DNA from 4 places in the Paenibacillus sp. FSL H7-0716 genome. Region 1 is predicted to be linked to each of the others. Evidence: riboswitches for the same ligand, from Rfam matches in the RefSeq annotation. Region 1 holds a riboswitch; each other region holds the start of a gene.
What was found. A riboswitch is a leader RNA that binds a small molecule or an ion and turns the genes downstream of it on or off. The one in region 1 is predicted to bind thiamine pyrophosphate.
Positions count from the first base shown of each region.

Region 2: linked by a shared signal. The riboswitch ahead of MHH60_RS09525 (ABC transporter ATP-binding protein) and the one ahead of MHH60_RS20000 (thiamine phosphate synthase) in region 1 are both predicted to bind thiamine pyrophosphate.
Region 3: linked by a shared signal. The riboswitch ahead of MHH60_RS11605 (ABC transporter substrate-binding protein) and the one ahead of MHH60_RS20000 (thiamine phosphate synthase) in region 1 are both predicted to bind thiamine pyrophosphate.
Region 4: linked by a shared signal. The riboswitch ahead of thiC (phosphomethylpyrimidine synthase ThiC) and the one ahead of MHH60_RS20000 (thiamine phosphate synthase) in region 1 are both predicted to bind thiamine pyrophosphate.

Region 1 covers NZ_JBBODA010000016.1:123,483-129,511, reverse strand. The annotation lists gene MHH60_RS20010 (GDSL-type esterase/lipase family protein) at 1-1,046, shown strand, start outside; gene MHH60_RS20005 (SDR family oxidoreductase) at 1,283-2,155, shown strand; TPP riboswitch at 2,243-2,344, shown strand; gene MHH60_RS20000 (thiamine phosphate synthase) at 2,463-3,065, shown strand; gene thiS (sulfur carrier protein ThiS) at 3,104-3,307, shown strand; gene MHH60_RS19990 (thiazole synthase) at 3,363-4,130, shown strand; gene thiH (2-iminoacetate synthase ThiH) at 4,165-5,280, shown strand; gene yfbR (5'-deoxynucleotidase) at 5,363-5,968, opposite strand.
Region 2 covers NZ_JBBODA010000005.1:271,995-278,023, reverse strand. The annotation lists gene MHH60_RS09535 (amino acid ABC transporter permease) at 1-528, opposite strand, end outside; gene MHH60_RS09530 (amino acid ABC transporter substrate-binding protein) at 582-1,418, opposite strand; TPP riboswitch at 1,642-1,745, shown strand; gene MHH60_RS09525 (ABC transporter ATP-binding protein) at 1,944-2,639, shown strand; gene MHH60_RS09520 (ABC transporter permease) at 2,620-3,396, shown strand; gene MHH60_RS09515 (ABC transporter substrate-binding protein) at 3,393-4,430, shown strand; gene thiM (hydroxyethylthiazole kinase) at 4,472-5,266, shown strand; gene thiD (bifunctional hydroxymethylpyrimidine kinase/phosphomethylpyrimidine kinase) at 5,290-6,029, shown strand, end outside.
Region 3 covers NZ_JBBODA010000007.1:73,031-79,059, reverse strand. The annotation lists gene MHH60_RS11620 (ABC transporter ATP-binding protein) at 1-628, opposite strand, end outside; gene MHH60_RS11615 (ABC transporter permease) at 645-1,406, opposite strand; gene MHH60_RS11610 (thiamine-binding protein) at 1,403-1,696, opposite strand; gene MHH60_RS11605 (ABC transporter substrate-binding protein) at 2,072-3,121, opposite strand; TPP riboswitch at 3,283-3,393, opposite strand; gene MHH60_RS11600 (hypothetical protein) at 3,552-5,027, opposite strand; gene MHH60_RS11595 (MFS transporter) at 5,100-6,029, opposite strand, start outside.
Region 4 covers NZ_JBBODA010000006.1:154,606-160,634, forward strand. The annotation lists gene thiC (phosphomethylpyrimidine synthase ThiC) at 1-1,308, opposite strand, end outside; TPP riboswitch at 1,412-1,521, opposite strand; gene MHH60_RS10380 (beta-galactosidase) at 1,593-3,644, opposite strand; gene MHH60_RS10385 (helix-turn-helix transcriptional regulator) at 3,815-4,648, shown strand; gene MHH60_RS10390 (hypothetical protein) at 4,727-5,215, opposite strand; gene MHH60_RS10395 (hypothetical protein) at 5,257-6,029, opposite strand, start outside.

The DNA.
Region 1 (6,029 bases):
CCAGAATCAAAGGGAATGCAAGTCCGGGATATATCTATGAAAATTCTTTTAAATCAAGAAAGTTTGTAGATATTCTTAAACGGGTCGCAGATGAATCTGGAGTTACACTTATTGACCTTAACTCGGAAAGTCTGAAATATTATAACGAGATCGGTGTAGAAGCAATAACATCCCTCTTCATGTCAATTGAAGCCGGAGAAACGCCAGGCAAAACAAATGACGGAAGTTACGCTAACGGGCATCCTTCAAAGAAAGTCGATGGGACTCATTTTAAAGAAGCGCTCGCCAAACAATTTTCACGGATGATTGTCACGGAGCTTGTAGAGAAAGGTGCTACTGGCGATTCTACTGCTGCCTCCATTACTCCTTACCTTAAAGGGAACGTTAAGCATGCGGCACTAACAGGGAACTGGGGTAAGATTTTTCCGGAAATAACGAATGATACGACGACTGGGGAAGCTGCTTATTACCGTAATCAAATTGAAAAATTAATCCAGCTGGGAGTAATGGGCAAAGACCGTCATGGGAATTTTAATCCGGATACGGAGATGACAGTTGCTGAATTCACACGTAGTATTTCTAAGTTAATGAAAGTGGAAAGATCAGATCTTGCCTATTATCCGAAAGGTAAGCTGTCACGTGAAACGATGGGTGCTATTCTCTATGATGTTTACCAAATAAAGTTTGCTAATAAACCTAAGTACATGACTGATTATAACGGCACAGCAGTAGTGCCAGGAGATCCTGGCTATGATTCGAATCTGGATCCAGGAGCTAGAGGTGCGATGTACTATCCTCTTGTATCCTGGACGCAGCTTGTTGATACAGCGGACATTTCTCCTTATTTAATTTCAAAAGTGAAAAGTGCATATGAATTAGGACTCATTAGATCTGAAGTGGGGATTGCCAGAGGCAAAATGGTCAATGGGACAGAACTAGAACCTAAAGCTATAGTGACCCGGGAGAAAGCGGCTAAAGCTCTTTATTTCATGTGGGTGCTGGAACATGAAGTGAATGCAGAAAATCATGTTTCTTCTCTGAAATAGTTAGGTGAACAATTCAAGGCACAGCATCGATGCTGTGCCTTTTTGTATGCGGTGAAGTCCTCTCCACTTACAGCAGTTTACCTCTCACAGTTGTTTATTTCCACTTGCATTGTGGTAAGTAAGATTCGTAAAGCGATTTAAGAAAATGACAAACCCAGCGTATAAACGTGCATAGTTGTGCCATCCTAAGACGATCAGTTAACTATCAATTTGCTTAACGAGAGGAGATAGGGAAGATGTCAGGCAACAATAAACAAGCTACAAAAACCTTACCCCCACAGGAGCAGTATCATCAGCCAGGGATTGAGAGTGAAATGACGCCGCTGCCCAAATACGAGCCGGCAAATTATAAAGCAGCAGGTAAACTGCAAGACAAGGCGGCGTTGATTACCGGTGGAGACAGCGGAATTGGGCGTGCAGTTGCTGTGCTTTTTGCTAAAGAAGGCGCTGATGTGGTCATTTCATATCTTAATGAACACTCAGATGCAGAGGAAACTAAACGTCAGGTCGAGCAGGAAGGCCGCAAATGTATCCTCATTCCAGGTGATATCGGTGACGAGAAATTCTGTAAAGATCTTATTAAACAGACGGTGGAGAGCTTAGGAAAGCTTGATATTCTCATCAATAACGCGGCAGAGCAACATCCGCAAGCTAAGATCGAGGATATTACTTCCGAGCAGCTAGAGCGTACTTTCCGTACGAATATATTTGCGATGTTCTATTTAACAAAAGCAGCTATGCCTCATTTAAAAGCAGGATCTACAATTATAAATACAACTTCAATTACCGCTTATCGCGGAAGCCCGCAGCTGCTGGACTATTCATCAACTAAAGGAGCTATTCTTAGCTTCACACGATCCTTGTCCACGAATCTGGCAGAGAAGGGCATACGGGTAAATGGTGTAGCACCAGGTCCAATCTGGACACCGCTGATTCCCTCTACCTTTGATGCAAAACAGGTTAGCGAGTTCGGAGGTACACAGCCTATGAAACGGCCTGGACAACCAGAGGAGCTGGCACCAGCCTATGTATATCTGGCCTCTGACGATTCCAGTTATGTGACTGGACAGGTTATTCATGTAAATGGTGGCGAGGTAGTAAACGGTTAGATCAGTACAGCTAATGTGAATAAATGGGTGTATTTCAATAAAAAAATATGTTACTATAAACCACGTTAGTATTTTAAAATTGTATATTTATGTCACTAGGGGTGCCGATTGGCTGAGACGGAATGGATTTCCGGACCCTTTGAACCTGATCTGGTTAAGACCAGCGTAGGGAAGTGGAGGACGAATTTCTGTTGTCGGTCTATTTGTAGTGCCGTCTATATACAGATTCTGACTGCCTTCCTTACGGGAGGCAGTTTTTTTGTTTTTACTGACCTATAGGGAAGTGAGAGAGAGGAGATCGCGAGTGGTGCAAGCTGAGATCCATCTAATATCAGACGGCAAGCTGCAGCAAAGACATTTTGTTGAACTAGCTGTCACGGTGCAGACATGGGTCGATTATATTCACTTAAGAGATAAGCAATGTCCTGCACGCGAACTACTCGCTGCGGCACAGGAGCTGTTGGCTGCCGGTATGCCCGCTACCAAACTGATAATCAACGACCGGATCGATGTAGCCTTGGCAGCTGGTGCCGCAGGAATTCAGTTGGCTTGTCACAGTCTGAGCCCGGATACAGCCCGGCGAATTGCACCTCAGCTTCGGCTGGGGAGATCGGTTCATTCTCCGGAAGAAGCGGCGAATGCTTCAGAGCAGGGAGCTGATTATTGCTTGTTTGGTCATGTATTTCCCTCGGATAGCAAGTTAGGGCTGCCCGCACGTGGGCTAGAGCTGCTTGCAGAAACGGTGAAGACCAGCTCTATTCCTGTCATTGCGATTGGCGGAATTAGCCCCGCTAATGCGGCGCAGATCATCAGGAAAGGTGCGGCAGGAGTTGCTGTGATGTCCGGTATTTGCGGAGCGGATGATCCTTATGAGGCCGCCAAAGCTATTCATAAGGCGGTTCATTCATAGCCTGGAGGTAACAGCAGGGCCGAAGGGGGTGATTCAGAATGAAGCTGTTGATTAACGGGAAATCCGCAGAGTGTTCTGGTGGTATTCAAACTATAGCTGATTTGATCAGTCTTCCTGAGTGGTCGGGTCGTCTGATGATCATTGAGCTGAATGGAGAAATTGTCAGTAAGGAGAATTATGAAAGTACTGCTCTGAGCGAGGATGATCGTTTGGAACTGGTGCACTTTGTTGGTGGGGGTTGAGATGGAGCGGTATAGAATTTTGAGAAATTTATAAGAACCAAAGGGAGGTAATTTCATGCATGACCAGTTACATATTGGCGGCATCGAATTAACCAGTAGATTATTTATCGGAACCGGAAAATATAGCCGGAATACGCTGATCCCCGAAGTGATTGCTAGCTCTGGTTCTCAGGTGATCACTGTAGCGCTTCGCCGAGTGGACCCAGAAGCTGGCGCAGAAAATATCATGAACCACATTCCCGGCCATATGACTCTTCTGCCTAATACCTCAGGAGCGCGCACAGCGGAAGAGGCAGTCCGTATTGCGAGATTAGCAAGAGCTGCGGGACTGGGGAACTGGGTCAAGATCGAAGTGATCAATGATCAGAAATACCTGCTTCCAGATAATCTGGAGACCATACGAGCTACAGAGATTTTAGCAGCGGAGGGTTTTGTAGTATTGCCTTATATGAGTCCGGACCTTTCAGCTGCTTTACGTCTGAGAGATGCCGGTGCTGCTGCTGTGATGCCGCTTGGTGCGCCGATCGGGACGAATCGCGGCCTGCGCACCAAGGAGCTTGTGCGTATTCTTATTGAAGAAGTGAATTTGCCAATTATTGTAGATGCCGGGATTGGCAAGCCGTCGGAAGCGGCGGAAGCAATGGAGATGGGGGCCGCTGCTGTTCTGCTTAATACGGCTATTGCAACGGCACGTAATCCGCTCGTCATGGCGGAAGCGTTCCGTGAGGCGATATCCGCTGGCCGTAAAGCTTATTTGGCAGGACTGGGTCCTGTAGAAGAAGTTGCTTTTGCTTCGTCACCGTTGACTGGATTTCTGAACTGAATTGGATAGGTTCACCAAAGGAGGGAGGATTAGCATGAGCTTTTTTGACACACTGGCCCGCTTGGAGCAGTATCCTTATGAGCAGCTGTGGAAGGAGTTCCGGGAGGATGACGTTAAGCGGGCGCTTGGAAAAGACAAGCTGAACGAAAATGATTTGCTGGCATTGCTCTCTCCGGCAGCAACGCCGCTGCTAGAGGAGATGGCGTCGGCAGCACAGCGACTGACCCGTGCCCATTTTGGTTATTCGATGCAGCTGTTCACACCGATGTATCTTGCGGATTTTTGTGTGAATCATTGTACCTACTGCAGCTTCAGCTCCATTTATGATTTTCCGCGCAAAAAGCTGTCCTTGGAGGAGGTCCGCAGGGAGGCAGAGAAAATTGCAGCTACAGGTCTGCGGCATATCCTCATTTTGACTGGTGAATCGCGCTGGGAGAATCCTGTCTCATATATTAAGGATTGTGTAGATGTACTCAGGGGATTTTTTTCCTCCGTCAGTATTGAGATAAATCCTCTATCAACTGCAGAATATAAAGAACTTCTTCAAGCAGGGGTGGATGGACTAACACTATACCAAGAGGTTTACCACCAGGAGACTTACAGAAAGCTGCATGTTAAAGGGCCAAAAAGAAAATACCGGAATCGCCTGGATGCACCTGAACGCGGCTGTCAGGCAGGTTTTCGTTCTGTGAATATTGGTACGTTGCTCGGGATGTATGATTGGCGGCAAGAGGCATTCCAAAGTGCCATGCATGCCCGCTATTTGCAGGATCGGTATCCAGATTGCGAGATCAGCCTGTCACCTCCACGTTTTCGGCCTTATTTAGGGGAATTTAACCCAGAGTGCGATGTTACCGACCGATCGCTAGTGCAGATTATTTTGGCATACCGGTTATTTTTACCCCGTTCGGGCATTACCTTATCTACAAGAGAGCCTGCCTCTCTACGCGATCATTTAGTTCATCTGGGAATAACTAAGATGTCAGCCGGGGTCACTACTGAGGTGGGCGGTCACACTAATGCAGGGGGAACTCCGCAATTCGAAATATCCGATAGCCGCAGTGTGCAGGAGATTACGGAAATGCTATATACGAAGGGTTTGCAGCCCATTTTTAAAGACTGGGATATCCTGACCGAACCAGCAACGTAACGCTTGTATTATCAATTATTAATCACTAAATGGACCCCTGCGAGATTCATGCGGAGGTCCATTTTTATTGTCTAGAGGGTGTTTAGTTTCCGGCAGAGAGCTCATCGAGAGACATTTCGAAACTCGGTGCCATATGAGTCAGGAAATAATCCACTTCCTGCAGGCCAAGCCCACGAAGTTTTGCTGCTGTCTGCTCCTTCGCGGCGGCAAATTCTCGGTTGCCTGCAGCAACCTCCCATACGCATTTCAAATAAGCATCCAGCCGATCAGCGGCTTTCACATAGCTGTGCAGCAGAATGTCCTCCGAATCGGGAGGGCTGTCTTCCGGTCGTATAAGCTGAGTGTAGATGCTTTTCAGCTCTGATGGAATCATTCCAGTTAAGCGATCAGCCGCAACTTTCTCCATTTCGCGGAAGCTGGTGAGCAAGCGAGGATTGTTGTATTTTACTGGCGTGGCGATGTCGCCTGTGAACACTTCGCTGGCATCATGGAACAGAGCTATGGTTGCTGCTCGTTCCGCGTTTAGTGAACGTCTAAAATGAACATTACCGATGGAACAGAGCATATGTGTGAGCAATGCAACATGAAAAGAATGCTCAGCGACGTTCTCCGGTGCGGTGCTGCGCATCAAGCTCCAGCGCTGAATATACTGAAGACGATATAGATAGGCAGAAAAATGGTAGCTCAATTTTAAAGTAACCCCTTTCATGCGGTGCTAGGTATGATATTATTATACTAATTGTATCAAA
Region 2 (6,029 bases), on a different contig from region 1:
AGTTCTAAACATCTCCGTATAGGTGATGATCGCTGCAAGCGATGTATCTTTGACCAAGCTAATAAAAGAATTGGATAACGGCGGTACAGAAACGCGTGCAGCTTGTGGCAGAATTACGCGGCGCAGAGCCTGCCCACGAGTCATACCAACTGAGAAGGCAGCTTCCCACTGGCCTTTATGTATCGACAGGATAGCAGCGCGTACGATTTCCGATGAATAAGCCCCTACGCTAAGGGTAAATCCAATGGTGGCGGCAATGAAAGGGTCGAGTACAATACCAACAGCCGGCAAACCATAAAAAATAATAAATAGCTGCACTAACAACGGGGTTCCCCGAATGACCCATACATAAAAACGGGCGATTAGCTTCGGAATTACCCACGGTGAAAGACGTGCCAACGCGGTTAGGATCGCCAAAATCAATCCAAGCACAAAGGAAAGCAGCGCCAACGGAATGGTAAAAGCCACCCCGGCTTTAAGCAGGGGTAGCAGTGTATCTAAGAAAATTTGTATTTTGCGGTCATCCATTATTCAGACATCCTTTTTAGCTTCTAGGCTTAATTAGCCTTGCTAGCCTTGTATTATTTTGAAACGTCAGCTCCAAAGTATTTCTCGGAAATTTTCAAGTACGTTCCATCACTTTTCATCTCTTTAATCGCATCACTGACCGCTTTCACCAGCTCATCATTGCCTTTCAGGAATACCGCGGCACTTTGTGATCCTTCAGGAATCTCGTCAACCACTTTAATTTTTGCATCTGGTTTTTGTTTTTTCAGATCCAGATAAGACAAGCCATCATTCACAGTTGCATCAATACGTCCCGAAGTCAGCAGGTCCATCGCTTGATTGAAACCGTCCGTAGCTACGATTTCAGCACCGTTCTCACGAGCGATGTCGGATAAGTTACTTGTCAGGGATTGTCCGGCTTTTTTACCCTTTAGATCAGCAAAGTTCTTAATCTCCTCATTGTTTTCGCTCACGATCAATACTGCCTTGGATACAATATAGGGTTCAGAGAAATCATATTTCACTTTGCGATCTTCGTTAATGGAAACTTCATTGAAAATGACATCAAACCGTTTCGCATCCATCCCAGCAAAAATACCATCCCACTGAGTTTCAAAAAATTCAGCTTCAACACCTAAACGTTTGGCTACTTCTTCGGAAATTTCTACGTCAAAACCAGTCAATTTCCCCGCAGTGTCATGATAAGTAAAAGGTGCATAAGTCCCTTCTGTACCTATCCGCAATTTGCCGCTGGCCTTCACAGCCTCTAAACTGTTTTGCGCTGAAGATGCTGCTCCACCATTCGTTCCAGCTGTTGGTTCAGCAGCCGTATTGGTATTCGAATTATTGCCGCAAGCCGCTACAAGGACCACGGTTAACGCCAATATAATAGTTAAACTCCATTTTTTCATTATTAAATCCCCTCTCTCTATCCGGTTTTTTTCCGGTAAATTGAATAGTACACTGCCATCACATGATCGTCAATACTTTTTTTCCGATTATATACATCGGAATTGTAATATTAACTAGATTTCTACTTATATCTTACCCAATCTTGGATTAATCCTTCACTTCTTTCTCTCTTTACTTCTCAGAAAGATATGGTATATTTATAAACAAATTAATATGGACCTGTTATTTCACTAGGGGAGTCGGCCGACTGAGACGGAGCTTCAAGCTCCGGACCCTTGGAACCTGATCTGGATCATACCAGCGGAGGGAAGTGGAGCGGAATTTTCATCAAGCATGTTTAGTGTTATTATGCAGAATGAACTTTTTGACCCATTCATTTCCTCTGGAAATGAATGGGTCTTTATTTGTTTAGGCGCTCCACAAAAATATTAGGAGGTTAGATCATCACGACCATTTTATCTATTCAAGGCCTAACCTACTCTTTTCCGGAAACTGAACAACCCCCTGTATTCGCAAATCTATCCATGGATATCAGGCAAGGGGAATTCGTCTCCGTAGTAGGGGCTAGCGGATGCGGGAAAAGTACATTTTTCAAAACGATTGCCGGTTTACTCGAACCTACTCACGGAAAAATAAAACTCTCTACGCACCCCTCAACCGCTAGTCGTTTAGGCCAGATCGCTTATATGCCTCAGCAGGATTTATTGCTGCCTTGGAGAACAGTGCTCGACAACTGCCTTTTGCCCTGGGAGATCAAGCCCAGATTTAGTAAACAGGATACGATCACTCAGATTCGGGAAATGTTGGTCCGCTTCGGCTTAGCAGATGTAGAGAAGGCTTATCCCCATGAACTTTCGGGAGGAATGAAACAGCGAGTCGCATTTCTGCGCACCTTAGTGGCTGGAGGCGGAAGTGGTCTTATGCTGCTGGATGAGCCCTTTGGTGCTCTCGATGCCATGACCAAACGTGAGATACACCGTTGGCTGTTGGAGTTATGGGGTGAACTGAATCAGACGATTATGCTCATCACTCATGATCTGGAAGAAGCACTATTGCTCAGTGACCGGATTTATTTATTATCTGGCGGTGCGCACAGCGAATTACAGGAGATCGTTGTCGATCTACCAAAGCCAAGACATTATAAGATGAACTATGAACCCCGGTTTATAGCACTACGGGCAGAGTTGGAGCGAAGATTGCATGCAACGTATACCTTTTAAAAAACATCTAGACAATTATGGTCCCTTCGTTCTTCTGGTACTGCTCATTCTTGTAATCTGGGAGTCAGCTGTTCGCCTTCACATGATTCCAGCCTTTATTCTCCCTGCACCTTCATCTATTGGCTTCGCATTGATCGAGCACAGGCAATTATTATTCGGACAGCATTTATTGGCAACGTTACAGGAGATACTGGTGGGTTTTGTCCTTTCTGTGGTTTGTGGTGTATTGCTGGGCACTGGAATGTTCCTGTATCGCCCCATAGAAAAGACCATCTATCCCTTCCTTATCATTAGCCAGACGATCCCATTAATTGCGCTATCCCCCATTTTTATTATGTGGTTCGGATATTCGCTGTGGAGCAAAGTGGCTGTGGTGTTTTTGACGGCTTTTTTTCCAGTCGTAGTGAGTACATATGATGGACTTCGTACAAGTGGCCAGACCTACAAGGACTTATTATTAACATTTGGTGCAAACCGCTGGCAGCTGCTTGTCAAAACCCAAATTCCACTGGCGTTGCCTGCCTTTTTCTCTGGCTTAAAGCTGTCCATTGTATACTGCGTCATCGGAGCTACTATCGGGGAATGGCTCGGCGGCAGTAAAGGACTCGGTTACTTCAGCCGCAGAATGGCCGGAAATATGCAGAGCGATGAAATGTTCGCGGCTGTATTTCTGTTGTCCGCGCTTGGTGTTGTGCTTTTTCTGGCGATAGCTTTACTCGAACAATTATTTTTAAAGAAAAGAGGATCTAACCAATGAATCAATTAAAATCCCCACAACGAGGACTTATTTCTGTATTTCTAGTATGCACACTTTTGCTCTTAAGCAGCTGCGGGAAGGCAGACAAGCTAAATAACAACTCCCAAACCGGTTCCTCCAATACCGAAAATAAGCAGTCACACAAGCTGACGATTATGCTTGATTGGTATCCCAATGCCGTTCATTCCTTTCTATACGCTGCGCAACAGCAAGGTTTTTTCCAAGAGGAAGGTTTGGATGTCGAGATCAAAATGCCTGCGGACAGCAATGATGCCCTAAAGCTTGTAGCAGCAAATCAAATTGATCTAGCGCTCAGCTATCAGCCTCAGGTGCTTATGGCACGCGGCGAGAAAATCCCTGTACGTTCGATTGCAGCAATCGTGCGGCATCCACTGAATCATCTGATGGTTCCTCAGGCTGGCAGTATTCATAGTCCCAAAGAGCTCGCTGGAAAAAAAATCGGCTATTCCTCCATTCCGCTCTATGAAGCGATGATTCGGACAATGATCCAGAGTGATGGAGGCGATCCTTCATCCGCCAAGCTGATTGACGTAGGTTTTGACCTTATCCCTGCGATCTCTACAGGACAAGTGGACGCAATAATAGGCGGGTTTATCAACCATGAACAACTGATCCTTGAAAAAGAGGGACATTCGGTCACCTCGCTTAATCCAACGGATTACGGAGTACCTGACTATTATGAGCTTGTGCTGGTGGCCAGCGAACAAGGATTGCAAAATTCTGAAGCTTACTTTAAAAAATTTCTAAATGCCATAACAAAAGGACAGGAATTTGTGGAGCAGAATCCTGAACAAGCCCTGGATTTACTGGTTGCACATGAAGATGCAACTTCACCGCTCGACAAGGAGATTGAGAAAAAAAGTCTTGAGATTCTACTGCCGCTGATGAATGCTGGCGATCAATCTTTTGGTTATCAAGACCCGACATCTTGGGAAAAGGTTCAGGTGTGGTTATCCACCAACGATCTTCTACCAGAAGATATTAAAGCACAGGAAGCTTTTATCAATCTGTAGCATTTAGTTAATTATTTATCCAATCTTGAGGAGGAATTATGATGAGTTATTTAGCCAAAGTACGGGAAGCCAACCCGTTGATCCACAACATCACTAATATTGTAGTAGCCAATTTCTCAGCCAACGGTCTGTTGGCGCTGGGTGCCTCTCCCTTTATGGCGGATGCCCACGAAGAAGTGATCGACATCGCCGCTATGTCGTCTGCTGTCGTTCTAAATATCGGCACTCTCAATGACTACGCCATTCAATCAATGTTGCTCGCTGGTAAATCCGCTAATAAACACGGGGTTCCCCTAGTGCTTGACCCGGTAGGTGCAGGCGCAACTTCTTATCGGACCGCTGTCACTCAAAAGCTAGTGAATGAGATGCAAATCACCGCACTGCGGGGGAATGTGGCTGAAGTCGCTAATGTCATTGGGGAGAGCTGGTCCATTAAAGGGGTGGATGCTGGCGAAGGTGAAGGCGATGTAGTTCTTTTGGCTGAAGCTGCTGCGAGGAAGTTAAGCTGTGTGGTCATCATAACTGGAAAAGACGATGTGATCACGAATGGAAAGAACACTTATATTGCCAGCAACGGTCACCCTATTCTCACGAAGGTTACAGGAACTGGCTGCTTGCTCAGCGCTGTTGTGGGTGCATTTCTCGCGGTAAGTGGAGGTGCCTCGTTGGAGGCCGCAGTGGAAGCCCTCTCCTTCTATGGAGTAGCAGCTGAAATCGCCGCTGAACTAACAACTGGTCAAGGGCCGGGAAGCTTTCAGGTTGAGTTTCTAAATCAACTGACATGGGTCACGCCAGAAGTCTTCCTAGAAAGATCTAGTATCAAACAGCTCAGTTAATGACCCTCAAAGGAGTGAATTCGATGATTATATCCAAAGCTCTAACCATTGCCGGCTCCGACAGCGGCGGTGGTGCTGGCATTCAGGCAGATCTAAAAACCTTTCAGGAGCTTTCTGTCTATGGCATGTCCGTCCTCACTGCTGTGACAGCGCAGAATACGCTGGGTGTCCAAGGGGTTTATCCAGTGACTCTGGAAGCTATAAAACAGCAGCTTGATTCTATAGGACTTGACCTGCAACCAGATGCCGTAAAGACCGGGATGTTATTTAACAGGGACATCATCCGCATTGTGGCAGATAAAATTAAGCATTACGGCTGGTCTAATCTTGTAATTGATCCTGTGATGGTCGCTAAAGGAGGGTCCACACTGCTGCTGCAGGAGGCGGTTCAATCCTTAATCAGCCATCTGCTGCCCTTAGCATTGGTGACGACACCCAATATTCCCGAAGCCGAAATGATCACAAAGATGACGATCACCACCATCGAAGAACGCAAAAAAGCGGCCAAAATCATTCATGGCATGGGCTCCAAATATGTAGTGCTAAAAGGGGGACATGATACCTCGACCACAGCCGTAACCGATCTTCTATATGATGGTGACGAATATACCTTATTAGAGAGTAGCCGGATTCAGACCAGACATACGCATGGTACAGGCTGCACCTATTCAGCAGCAGTCACCGCCGAGCTAGCCAAAGGCAAATCCGTAACAGAGGCCATACAAACAGCCAAAGCGTTTATACAAGCGGCGATTGAGGACGA
Region 3 (6,029 bases), on a different contig from region 1:
AGCGGCGATTCTCTTCCCACAGCTCTAGCAGCCAGCGCTGCATTTCACTGCGAGTTAGTGCATCGAGTGCGCTGAAAGGTTCATCCAGCAACATTAGCTCCTGCGGAGCGAGCAATGCTCTGAGAAAAGCTGCACGCTGCTGCATTCCGCCAGACAACATATGCGGATAAGCATGTTCGAACCCGCTTAATCCAACCTTGGCAAGCCACTGGCGTGCTTCCTCGCGGGCTCCATCCCGCAGTGTGCCCTTGATCTCCCCAGCAAGCAGCACATTATCCTCAATCGTACGCCAAGGAAAAAGAGCAGGCTGCTGCGGCATATAACTAATTTCACCGCGTTGACCTGTAACGACCTTACCGTTCATGCGGATCGTGCCTGCATCGGGTTTCACAAGGCCGCCAATCATGTGGAATAAGGTGCTTTTTCCGCAGCCGGAAGGACCAACGATCGAAACGAATTCTTGTTGCTCTACCTTGAGAGAGACATTATTCAGAACATTTGTCTCACGGCGACGATGGGAAAAAGATTTGGAGATGCCGCTCACTTCAAGGGCGGGTGCCACGGTATGAGCTTCAGGAGAGCTTATGACTTCTGTTGTTCTGTGTTGCGTTTGCGTCGCTTGAGACATACAGGCATCTTCCTTTCTATGAGTTACGGCGCGGCTTCCAGCGAACCAGCCATTTTTCCAGCAATGCAATAATAGCAAAGAGTACAAGACTTAAAAGTACAATAATAACAATAGCGACAAACATCCGATCCGTACGATATGCGGATTTCTGCAGAAGCATATAATAGCCAATACCTTTATCCGCGCCAATCCATTCAGCGACCACGGCGCCCATAACTGCATAAGTAGCAGATATTTTTACACCGGAAAATAGTGCCGGGATAGAAGAGGGCAGCTCCAGCTTGGTGAAGATTTGCCACTTGCTTGCGCCAGCCATTTTCATATAATTCATCATGACCTGATCACTTTGGGCCAGGCCGCCCATCGCAGCGACAGCTACCGGGAAGAAACATACTAGTGTAATCAGCACGATTTTGGGCAAAAGACCAAAGCCGAACCAGATAATGAGCAGGGGTCCGAGCGCGATGGAGGGAACATTTTGACTCAGAATAATAAGTGGATAAAAAGCCCGTCTAGCCCAAGGTAAAAGATGCAAAAGCAAAGCAACGATTAGGCCTACACCTGTTCCAATGGGAAAACCAATTAAAGTTAGCCGCAGCGTAGCCATCGTATGAGCCCAAAGACCAGAAGCGTTACTGGTGGATTCACGGGCAATATCAGCAGGACTCGGCAGAATCCAGGCTTCAATATGAAATACAGATACAGATAGCTGCCATACGGTTAAAAAGAAGACGACCGCCACAAGGGGCGGCCATATTAGCTTCCAGGTCGATCTCACGGCCGATATTTCTCCGTCAATTTATCCATGCTGATTCCGTTAGGATTATGAGCGATTTTGATCTGCGAAATTACGCTTGGACTACCTGCTTCGATCAACGCCTCCTGCATCTGACGCACAACCTCCAGCAGTTCGCTAAGCTCACCTTCCATTGTGGTTTCCAGCGGATTCACCTGATGTTTAACACCGGATTTCTGAATGACCTCAATCGCTTTATCTACGTATGGGATGGAATCCTCATTGTTCGGAGTTTTTGGAATTACTTGAATGCTTAGTAAGGTGTTAGCCACAATAATCAATCCTCTCATTTTATAAGGTAAGTTCAAAAAGCCAACTTTGATAACGAAGTAACTCAGGAAGCAAATTCGACATCGAATCTTGAACGAACTTGGGAAGTCCGGTACTCACGTAGCACATCACTACGCTCCGTTCCTCCTTCCTCAAGTAACGTCCAACCTTCTTGGTTCTGAAAGCCGACTTTTTGAGCTCTTAAATTATAAGGTAAGTTCAAAAAGCCAACTTTGATAACGAAGTAACTCAGGAAGCAAACTCGACATCGAATCTTGAACGAACTTGGGAAGTCCGGTACTCACGTAGCACATCACTACACTCCGTTCCTCCTTCCTCAAGTAACGTCCAACCTTCTTGGTTCTGAAGTCCGCTATCTACTCCGCCGGTAAAAAATCATTACTGAATGCACTAGCGGCATCCAGCGGTTTATCCAGCAACTTCAGATCATACATCCAGTCACCGTAATTTTGCCAGACCTCGGTTTTTTGCTCGCCCCAGCGGGCAGCATCGTCCTTGTATTTTGGGCTAAGCCATTTTTGGCTAGCTAGGACAAGGTCGGCGTCCAGGTCAGGAACTGCCTTCGATAACATACCGGCAGCCTCTTCCGGATGATCAATAGCATATTGATAACCTTTTGATGTGGCTTTCATGAAGGCCTTCACCAGCTCAGGATGATCTGCAATTTGCTTCTCACTCGTCGTCAGCACAGGCGTGTAATAATCGAGCTGTGGCGCATAATCCTTTAAGTACAGCATATCCAATGGCTCGCCACGCAACTCAGCCTCAACGCCAGTCCAAGCGTAGAAAATCCAGGCGAAATCAATGTCACGTTTGACGGCGGTAAAATAATCAGCTTCACCGATACTGATCAGCTTCACCTTTTTCACATCGCCACCTTCAGGATCCATGATAGCTTTCATGGCTGCTTCTTCGACCGGTGAGCCCCAGCCTCCGTAGGTTTTACCTTCGAAATCCTTTGGTGATTTAATATTGCGATCTACTGGAGCGGCGAATCCCGACGTATTATGCTGAATAATAGCTGCTATCGAGACAAGGGGCACGCCTTGTAGACGGGCTAGCGTTAATCCTTCTTGGGCGCTGATGCCAAAAGCGGCTTCGCCAGAGGTAACCATAGTATCAGAACCCGCTGCGCCTGGCTGAACGATCTCGACGTCCAGACCTTCTTCAGCGTAGTAACCAAGATCCTTAGCTACGTATAGACCAGTATGATTCGTGTTCGGTGTCCAGTCGAGTGCAACTTTAACTTTGGTGAGCTCTTTTGGAGCATCCGTCCCAGCCGTTGCAGTTGGATCAGTAGCATTTGCTTTGTTTCCGGCTGTATTCCCATTGTTGCCGCCGCATCCGGCAATGGCAAGAATGAGTACACAGGTGAGGCACAACGTAAGTGCTTTTTTGAGGTGCATGTCTTCTTCTCTCCTTTAAGGTTACAAGAATCCCGTCTTCCCAACATGAACCGTAAAGTGTAGTATGTACGTTTTTCTACATCTTTTAGTGATCTTACAAAAAAAGCGCCCCGAGTGATCGGGACGCTGGCTTGGCGCAAGGTTAGTCAAGGTCACAGGGACCAGAACCAATTGGCGATTCCTACGCTGGCATTATCCAGATCAGGTATAAGGGTCAGTATCTTGTGGGATACAATCTCAGCCGGCCAATTCCAGCACCCCTGGTTCTATGAAGTTAACGGGTATTTCTATGTGCAATATAAGTAAGCATAAGTTCTGTACCCATACTTTATATCTTATATTTCTCGCATACGGTGTATTATAGACGGCTGTACTCGGAATGTCTAGTAGTGCACTCCTGAATTTTTCCAATCCAGTAGTTTCTTTTTTGCTAGTCTAGATCTTTATATTTTTTGCGGTGACGCCGTTTAAGCTCACTAACCAGCGCCCCTAGCGTGAGGACAACGCTGATCAGAATCCCGCTCATGATCACGAAGAGGGCAAGAAATTCAAAGGGGGAATATCCAATCATTTTACTCCATTGAATCTTTCCATCCAGATCGTCAATGACCTGATTCATGCCGTAAATCCCGCTTACTACCGTAAATACAGTGAGAATCATCAGCAGATTATCCCGTCGCTTGGATTGAAACTTATCCTGATACTGAAACAGGTCATTTAAGGTTTCTTTCACTTCCTCGAACAAAGCGTCGTTTCCGTATACTTTACGCAGCTGAAGAAATATCTCCCGGCCCTGCGACTGGGAAATCAACTCCAAGAAGTAGAACTTTGCCGAGAACTTATTAATGGAGTAGATTAGATTGTCTATTTCCTCATAATCATGATTAATCCGAAGTCGGGAGTGCATATTGGCAAGCTTTAGCAGAACGATTTTGTGGAAAATATTGAGTAAAAATCCGTAATAATATTGCCCGTACATCTGGTTGGCTAGACTAACAGCAATTTCCTGTTCAGCGCGGGTCATGCAGCAAAAAGTCTGCTCATTCATCATATAATACGTGTCTGGACCCCAGCGATTATAGGAGTGTTCATGACAATAGTTCGCAATATATGCTGGATCGCTGGCACTGGCATAGGGCTTTCCGTTCAGATCAATTCCATCAAGCTGTGAGGCACGATAGCGCAGATTTACACTAATCTCATCAGAGCTTTCTTTATTCTGAAAGCCGTAAAAAGCTTGCACCTGCATTCTTTCATCTACGAAAAAAGGAAGGGTCTCGAAATAAGCCCCATTGATATCCGATTGATCCAGATATGGCTCCAGTCCATCCACCAAATTTCGGAAGACAAAATCCTCTACCATCTCATAGGTCTGTTCCCCACAATGAATATAAGTGTAGTCATCCTGTATGAAGGTATTCTCTAGCGCACGGAAACGATCCGCGAATTCTAGGGCAATACTAAAGGGAATTGAATCCCCCTCCAGCTGGACACGTATCGTCACGAATCCAAGCTGAAAAGGACATATGAATATATCTGTCGAGAGAATTTTGAAAAATATAGATTGCTGCGGAATCTCCAGAATGCAGTCGAGATTATTTACTCTGGAAAAACGGCGAAACGAGTCGGCATCCTTCCTGCGTGGAAAAAGGACGTGTGCAGCAAACGGTAAATAGGTGCGTTCCATTCGTTCATGGGAAACACAGTAGCCATCTCCGTAATAGGCAGCTTCAAGCTCTTTATTATCCAGAAAAAAACGTGTGAAGCCGTCGTCCTGTAATTGCTGGATAAGCTGCTTAGAATCGCCCTTTTTTATAGAAAAGGGAAATATAAACTGCATGAGCGCAGTATGTAACAAAGGCTCAGTTGAAGACTCATTTAAAGACTCATTTAAAGACTCATTCATTCATTGTCCATCCTTGTGCTCAGAATATGCTTATAGATCACATTACCCTAAAAGGATAACGTTGATACTGTTCTAAATACGGGAACTCTTTCCTTTCACCGCTTGCATGGATTGGAACCTCCATGCGGCAATGCTTAGCAGAAACAAGAAGGCGGCAAAAGCGGCGAGTAATCCGGCTGTTTGTGCCACTTCTAAATGGTCCATAGACCAGCCCATAAACAGAGGTAGCAAAGCACCGCCAACACCTCCGGAAGCAATCATAATGCTGGGTGTTGACTCTTCAGTGCCAGGCAGCATTTTGCTGGAGAAGACTAAAGCAATGGAGAAAATACCGGACATAAACAGCCCCAGCAGCAGAATTACAATGAAAGCAGCCATTCGATTGTCAGTGAACGGAAAGAGTGTCAGCAGTAACAAGGTTAGTAAACAGCTGCTGAGAATGTACACGCGATAAGATATTTTTTCGGCAATTACACCCGCAAACAATCTTCCTGTAGACATCGCCAGCCAAAAGAAAGTGACTGTCAGTGCTGCGGCAGACTCCGTCATCCCTAGCTTGGCAATAAAGATAGCCGGCATAAAGTTGACTAAACTCATCTCTGTGCCTACATAAAGAAAAAAGAAAACGATGAAGATCCCTAGCAGAATCCATTGCTTACCTTTATACGGAAATTTTTTGTTAGAACGTGAGCTTGAGGATTGCGAATTGTCTGCTCCTTGGACAGAGGCGCGTTCATCCAGCGTACGTTGTAGATTACCGAAGTGCCCTCTTGTCCAGAGGATAAGAGAAATTAAGGAGAAGGCAGCGACGATTAGAAAGGCCAATCTCCACGCTCCGGCAGCAATGAGCGGACTGGCGATAAGCGGCATCACGAGTGCGCCTATCCCGAATAGCACTTCAAGCCGGCTCATCGCAATAGCAGTTCCTTCGGTTATTGCACCAATAATGATGGTGCCGATAACCGCTTCGATCATCCCGAAACCAAAACCTGCGGCAACGGC
Region 4 (6,029 bases), on a different contig from region 1:
AGCAGAAGTAATATGATCATAACCAGGCGCGATATCTGTAGTCAGTGGACCTAATGTATAAAAAGGGGCTTCGTTGCAAGTTTCAAGTTGCTTATCCATATTCTCTTTAATCAAGTGCATCGGTACATGTCCTGGACCCTCTACCATCACCTGTACATCATGACTCCAAGCTATAGCTGTTAATTCACCTAACGTCTCTAACTCGGCAAATTGTGCTTCATCATTCGCATCAGCAATCGAACCCGGACGTAATCCATCGCCTAGGGAAAAAGAAACATCGTATAGCTTCATGATTTCACATATCTCTTCAAAATGTGTATATAAAAAGTTCTCTTGATGATGCGCAAGACACCATGCCGCCATGATGGAGCCACCTCTTGAAACAATACCTGTCATACGTTGTGCAGTCAACGGGATATAACGAAGCAGAACCCCCGCATGAATGGTAAAATAATCAACCCCTTGCTCCGCTTGCTCAATGAGCGTATCACGGTACACTTCCCACGTTAAATCTTCCGCTTTTCCATTCACTTTTTCCAACGCTTGATAGATAGGCACCGTTCCAATAGGAACAGGAGAATTGCGGATGATCCACTCGCGTGTAGTGTGGATGTTTTTACCTGTGGAAAGATCCATTATATTATCTGCACCCCAGCGGGTGGCCCATCTCATCTTCTCTACCTCTTCCTCTATGGAGGAGGATACTGCGGAATTTCCTATATTGGCATTGATCTTCACTAAAAAATTTCGTCCAATAATCATCGGTTCACTCTCTGGATGATTGATATTCGCTGGAATGATGGCGCGGCCGCGGGCCACTTCATCTCTTACAAATTCCGGTGCCACATTCTCACGAATCGCAACGTATTCCATTTCGGAAGTAATAATTCCTTTGCGTGCATAATGCATTTGAGAGACATTACGCCCCTTTTTCGCTCGCAAAGTTTTTCTATGGAGCGCTGGAAACACTTCCGCCACAGCTTTTCCCGTTGCATTCCCGTTATCTTCAGGCTTCACGGTTCTTCCTTCGTACGCTTCCGCATCCCCTCGTTCCTCAATCCAGCTTTGACGATTGGGCTCTAACCCCTGACGAATATCAGTATGAATATTAGCATCCGTGTAAGCCCCGCTTGTGTCATAGACATGAATTGGGGCATTCTCCTCTTCGCCGTCTATGCCCGCAGTTGGACTAAGTAAGATCTTCCGCATAGGCACCTGAATATCAGGCCGTGAACCCTTTACATACACTTTTTGACTTGCTGGAAAAGCTGATAAATTGATTGGATCGTTGTTCAATTCGCTTGTCATCTCAATTCCTCCTATAAGGTGATTTGATCAAGCGGAGACGGTCTACTCCCCCACACATAGAAAAGGCCACATCTGTATAAGATGCGGCCTTAGAGTAGACAAATAGAAATAGAGCTCCATTTCCTCCGCTGGCATTATCCAGATCAGGTTTGACGGTCGATAGTTATAACTATCCTCTCAGCCTGGTCCCACCAAGCTCCCGTAACTATATAATTGCTACTTTCAAGTATAACCGAAAAGAGAGAATTATCCAAATCTACTCAAATGTGAGATCAACGTGTACGTTAGTATAGCACCAGTACCCCAAATCCTTCCAGAAGCACCTCGCCCGAGAATGTTGTGCCGCTCAGTAAATCTGTTTTGGTCTCATGAAGATGGATCGTGACAGGAGCCTCACTATAATTAAGCAAAAAAGCATAACTGGAAGAAGCTCCGGTACGAACTTGCAGCTCTACCTCTTCTGGGAGCTCCAGCCAATCTGCTGGCGATTGTAGATCCATTAAATTTATGATCTCAGCCGCTGCCTGTTCATTAAATACGGCTCCGTAATACCAAACCTCACCCTTGCCGCGACGATTTCTAGTTACCGCCGGTTTTCCTGCATAATAATCAGAGGCGTAAACCGCCATCACTTCAACCGAAGCTTCCTCTATTTTGAGAATATCATTAAAGTCATCTGCTCCTGTAACGACTTCGGTCGCGCCCGACCAGCTAATTGTTGTTGGCTGACGACTGCCCTTAACCATTGTGAATTCTTCAACTGTGATCCCGCATAGATCCTTAGCAGCACCTGGGAAAGGACGCATATAACATTGACCGCGCTCATCCTTATAGCCAGTTCTACAGCCGAAGATCAGTTTGCCGCCTTGTTGAACATATTCATCCAGCAGTGCTGCTGTCTCATCTGTCATAATCGCTGGGTGAGGATAGATAAGCACGTCGTACCTTGCAAGCTCCTCCAGCGTTGTTTTTTTGCGTAAATAGAGTACGTCATTCGGGATATGCTTCCGTTGAAGCGCCTTGTACCACTCCTTATTGCTCTTCCACATAAACGGGCCATGCCAAACATCGTATTCTCCATCCCACTCATTGTCATAATCACGAACAATAGCAATGTTAGCCTGATTACGAGTACCGACAAACGCTTGACCTGCTGCTGCCAGCTCCTGACCGATCTGCCCCGCTTCCCGCACTCTCCGGTTAGGTTGATTATGATAGTCATTGATTCCATGCCAATAAATTTCATTGCCCATCGTAGCTGTCCGCCAGCGGAAATATAACACCATATCTGCTCCATGAGCGATCGACTGATAAGTCCATAACCGCATCTGCCCAGGCTTTGGAGAAGGCATATCCATCCGGTTCACCCAGCCACCCGGGCCCGACTGCTGCTCCATAATGCAGAAATTCGGGGATATCGAACGAACAACAGATAACGACAGTCCCCAGCCTCTATCATTCAGCGGATTCTGCTCATTCGGGTCATAAAAAATAGTAGAGAACTGAGGATAGGAATCATAGCTGAAGAAATCCAGCAGTTCATCCGTCATTTCATGGCTATCGAGATGCCCGAACAGACCGTTCGTGGTTACCCACTGCTTAGGGGAAAGTTTACGGATGATATCCGCTTGGTTTTTGGCAAAAGAAATTGTATTGTCCGAAATAAACCGTTTTTCATCCAATGCCTGATGAGGATTGGGTTGCTTCGGTACTGGAGTCGGACGTGGAAGATAGACCTGAGACCAGTCACTATAGCTTTGATTCCAAAAAACAGCTCCCCATGCCTCGTTCAAATGCTCAAGCGTAACATATTTCTGCTGTAGCCATTCCCGGAAAGCCTTATGGTCACTCTCCGAATAAAATTCACTGATCTCACAGTTGAGTTCATTATCAATTTGCCAGCCAACTACACCCGGATGATTGCCGTAATGTTCAGCCATTTGTTCTGCAATACGTGCACACAGTTCCCGGTATTTAGGACTGCTGTAATTATAATGACGGCGCATGCCATGCTGAAGTGTAACACCTTCGTAGGTTACATTTAAAACTTCGGGATATTTATCAGTCAACCAAGCTGGAGGCGTCGCCGTCGGAGTACCAAGTACAACCTGAAGACCATATTTATGTGCTAGATCAATCGCCCGATCAAAGAGCCCGAACTGAAACTCCCCTTCTGCCGGTTCAAAAATAGACCAAGCAAACTCCCCCATCCGAATGATCGTAAAGCCGAGTTCACGCATCCGGCGATAATCGTCCTCCCACATGTTTTCTGGCCAGTGCTCCGGATAATAACAGACGCCAAGCTCGAATTTTTCAGTTGCGACAGGTTTCTTCATCATTACCTCCAAAGTATTAAAAATATGCTTTCAATATTTTATAATTCTATTGTAGTATCAATGATAAGAGGTCTTATATAACAAAATATTGCTATCATATAACAATCTTGCGTTTATTGCCTTAATCCAACTTGCGCTCTGTTGCGCTACAGAAATGGGTGCTGCCAAACATGAAGAAACAATGGTATTTGCCGACCCCGGCTTTTTCAAAATATGTCTGTTATCCTGAATTTTTGGGACATTACACTCACTTTCCAAAACATACAGAGAGAAGAAGCGAAGGGTTTCTGGGGAGCTATAACCTGCATTTGATCTTTGGTGGGGAGGGTTATGTATTCCATGAGGGCGAACGTATTCCGATGAGTAGAGGACGAGGTTTTCTGTACCCTAAAGGGGCTTATCAGCAATACGGCTCTGACCCAGGCGAGCCTTGGGATGTCCGCTGGGTTCATTTTAACACTGAAATTGTCCTTCCCTTATTAGAAGAAGTGGACCAGTCTCGTGCATACCTGTTCACTTTTGATTTGGATGCTAAGCTGGACGAGCTATTCGAGGAAATGTACCTACTGAGTGCTTCCTACGTGACCCGTAGCGAGCCAAGACTATCTGCTCTGCTGTATGAGCTTCTAGTAAAATTGCTGCAGAACTCCGAGCCACTTCACGGCTCAGTACCGCACGAGGTTAGGCAGTCCATCCGCAGTGCTGCAGATATCATTCATGTCGAATGTGCCAGCCCTTGGTCTCTTGAATCGATGGCAAGATTGACCGGTTACAGCAGCTATCATTTTCTAAGGCTGTTCCGGGTGGTTATGGGTAAAACTCCAAACCGTTATTTAACCGATTGTCGGCTGGCTAAAGCCAAGCTTTTACTGGTTTCCACAGGACTCTCCATTGCTCAGGTTGCTACTCAGTCCGGTTTTGCCCAATCCAGCTATTTTATTAAAGTGTTCAGAAGGTTTGAAGGCATGTCTCCTGTGAAATACCGGCAGGCTTTTGGGGCGTAGACGATCTTCCCCTATTCACTAAAGAGCTCGGGCTCCGTAAAATTTGGCTAGATGAAATTATTATTTTTATTTGTACTTTTAATTCCACTCCTTTGACCATTTTGGGAATGCTTCTCCGGTCAATTCTTCGAGTGTTTTTCCATCAATGGTGTAAACCCAGCCCATATGTAATTCAGCGAAATCAGGAAAACTATAGCCTCCTATCACTTGATCGTCTGCTTCTAGCAGAAAAATCAGGGTTTGTTTTTTTGTATTATCCTTCTCATTATCTAAGGGGTGATTTTTAACGATGAACTTACTTGTAGTTATTTCCTTGCCTATATAATCGACTGGATCAACACTTTGAACACTCCAGTATTGCATGTATGGCATGTCCGTCAGCAGCTTTTTATCTAATAAATATTCAGAAACAATTCCTTCATTACTAATGATCAAATAGCCCATATCGGTAATAAATTGTTCAGCTTGGCTATATTCTTTTTTTGAATTATCGCTAATTTGCTCATCACTACATCCCAATAAAAAGATTAAGAATAACGGAATTATAATCACCCTTAATTTGTTCATAGGTTCCTCTCCTTGGAGTGTTTATTATCTCCGCGATCAATTTATAGATTAATCTTATTGTATGAATTTAGTATCATCAAACTCTTTAGCGTCTTATAGGCTCTCCATTCCAACCTCGCTGTTTCACCGGGAGGCTCCCATTTTATCTGCCATCCTCCATCATCCTCCTGTTGGTATTCTAATACTTTTAAATGATCAAGAATGGTTTCATCAGAAAATATGCTGCTACAGTAAGAAGTTGGTGATGGCGAAAATTCTAGAGGAGAGAGTCCATAACTGTGGGATGCCGCATCCAAGCAAAAAAAGTTGGCAGTAATAAGCTCCTTAGATAATTTTTGAAATAATCCTTTGATAAAATCCGATTGAGGTAAGCTTTCCAATAAATAAAATGCAGTCAAAATTGTATGCGCATCATCATAGGCTTGTGCGCGAATATCTTCCAAACAAATTTCTGTCGCTTTATCAAGCCAGGAATGTTCTATCCCTTGCCATTTAAGAAGCCCGACAAGACCAGTAAGTCTGCTAAATGATGGCTCTGTAGAAAGAGGGTTATTCCAATGTTCTGCTCTTGGATAGTTTGCTGATGAAGGAAATATTGTTGGAATCCCTTTTTTTAAGTCAGCATGCTTTGAAATATAATCACATGCTTTTTGAGAAAGTTCTTCATCTTTTATGTTACAGTCATATAAAAAACGTAGTGCAAATTCCATGAAAAGTGGCTGACTACCGGGTGCCCGCAAATCCGGCTCTATTGCATTTCCAAACCCACCATCTTCGTTCCGGTAGGCTGTTAGTGAAGTCACAACATTGCTCA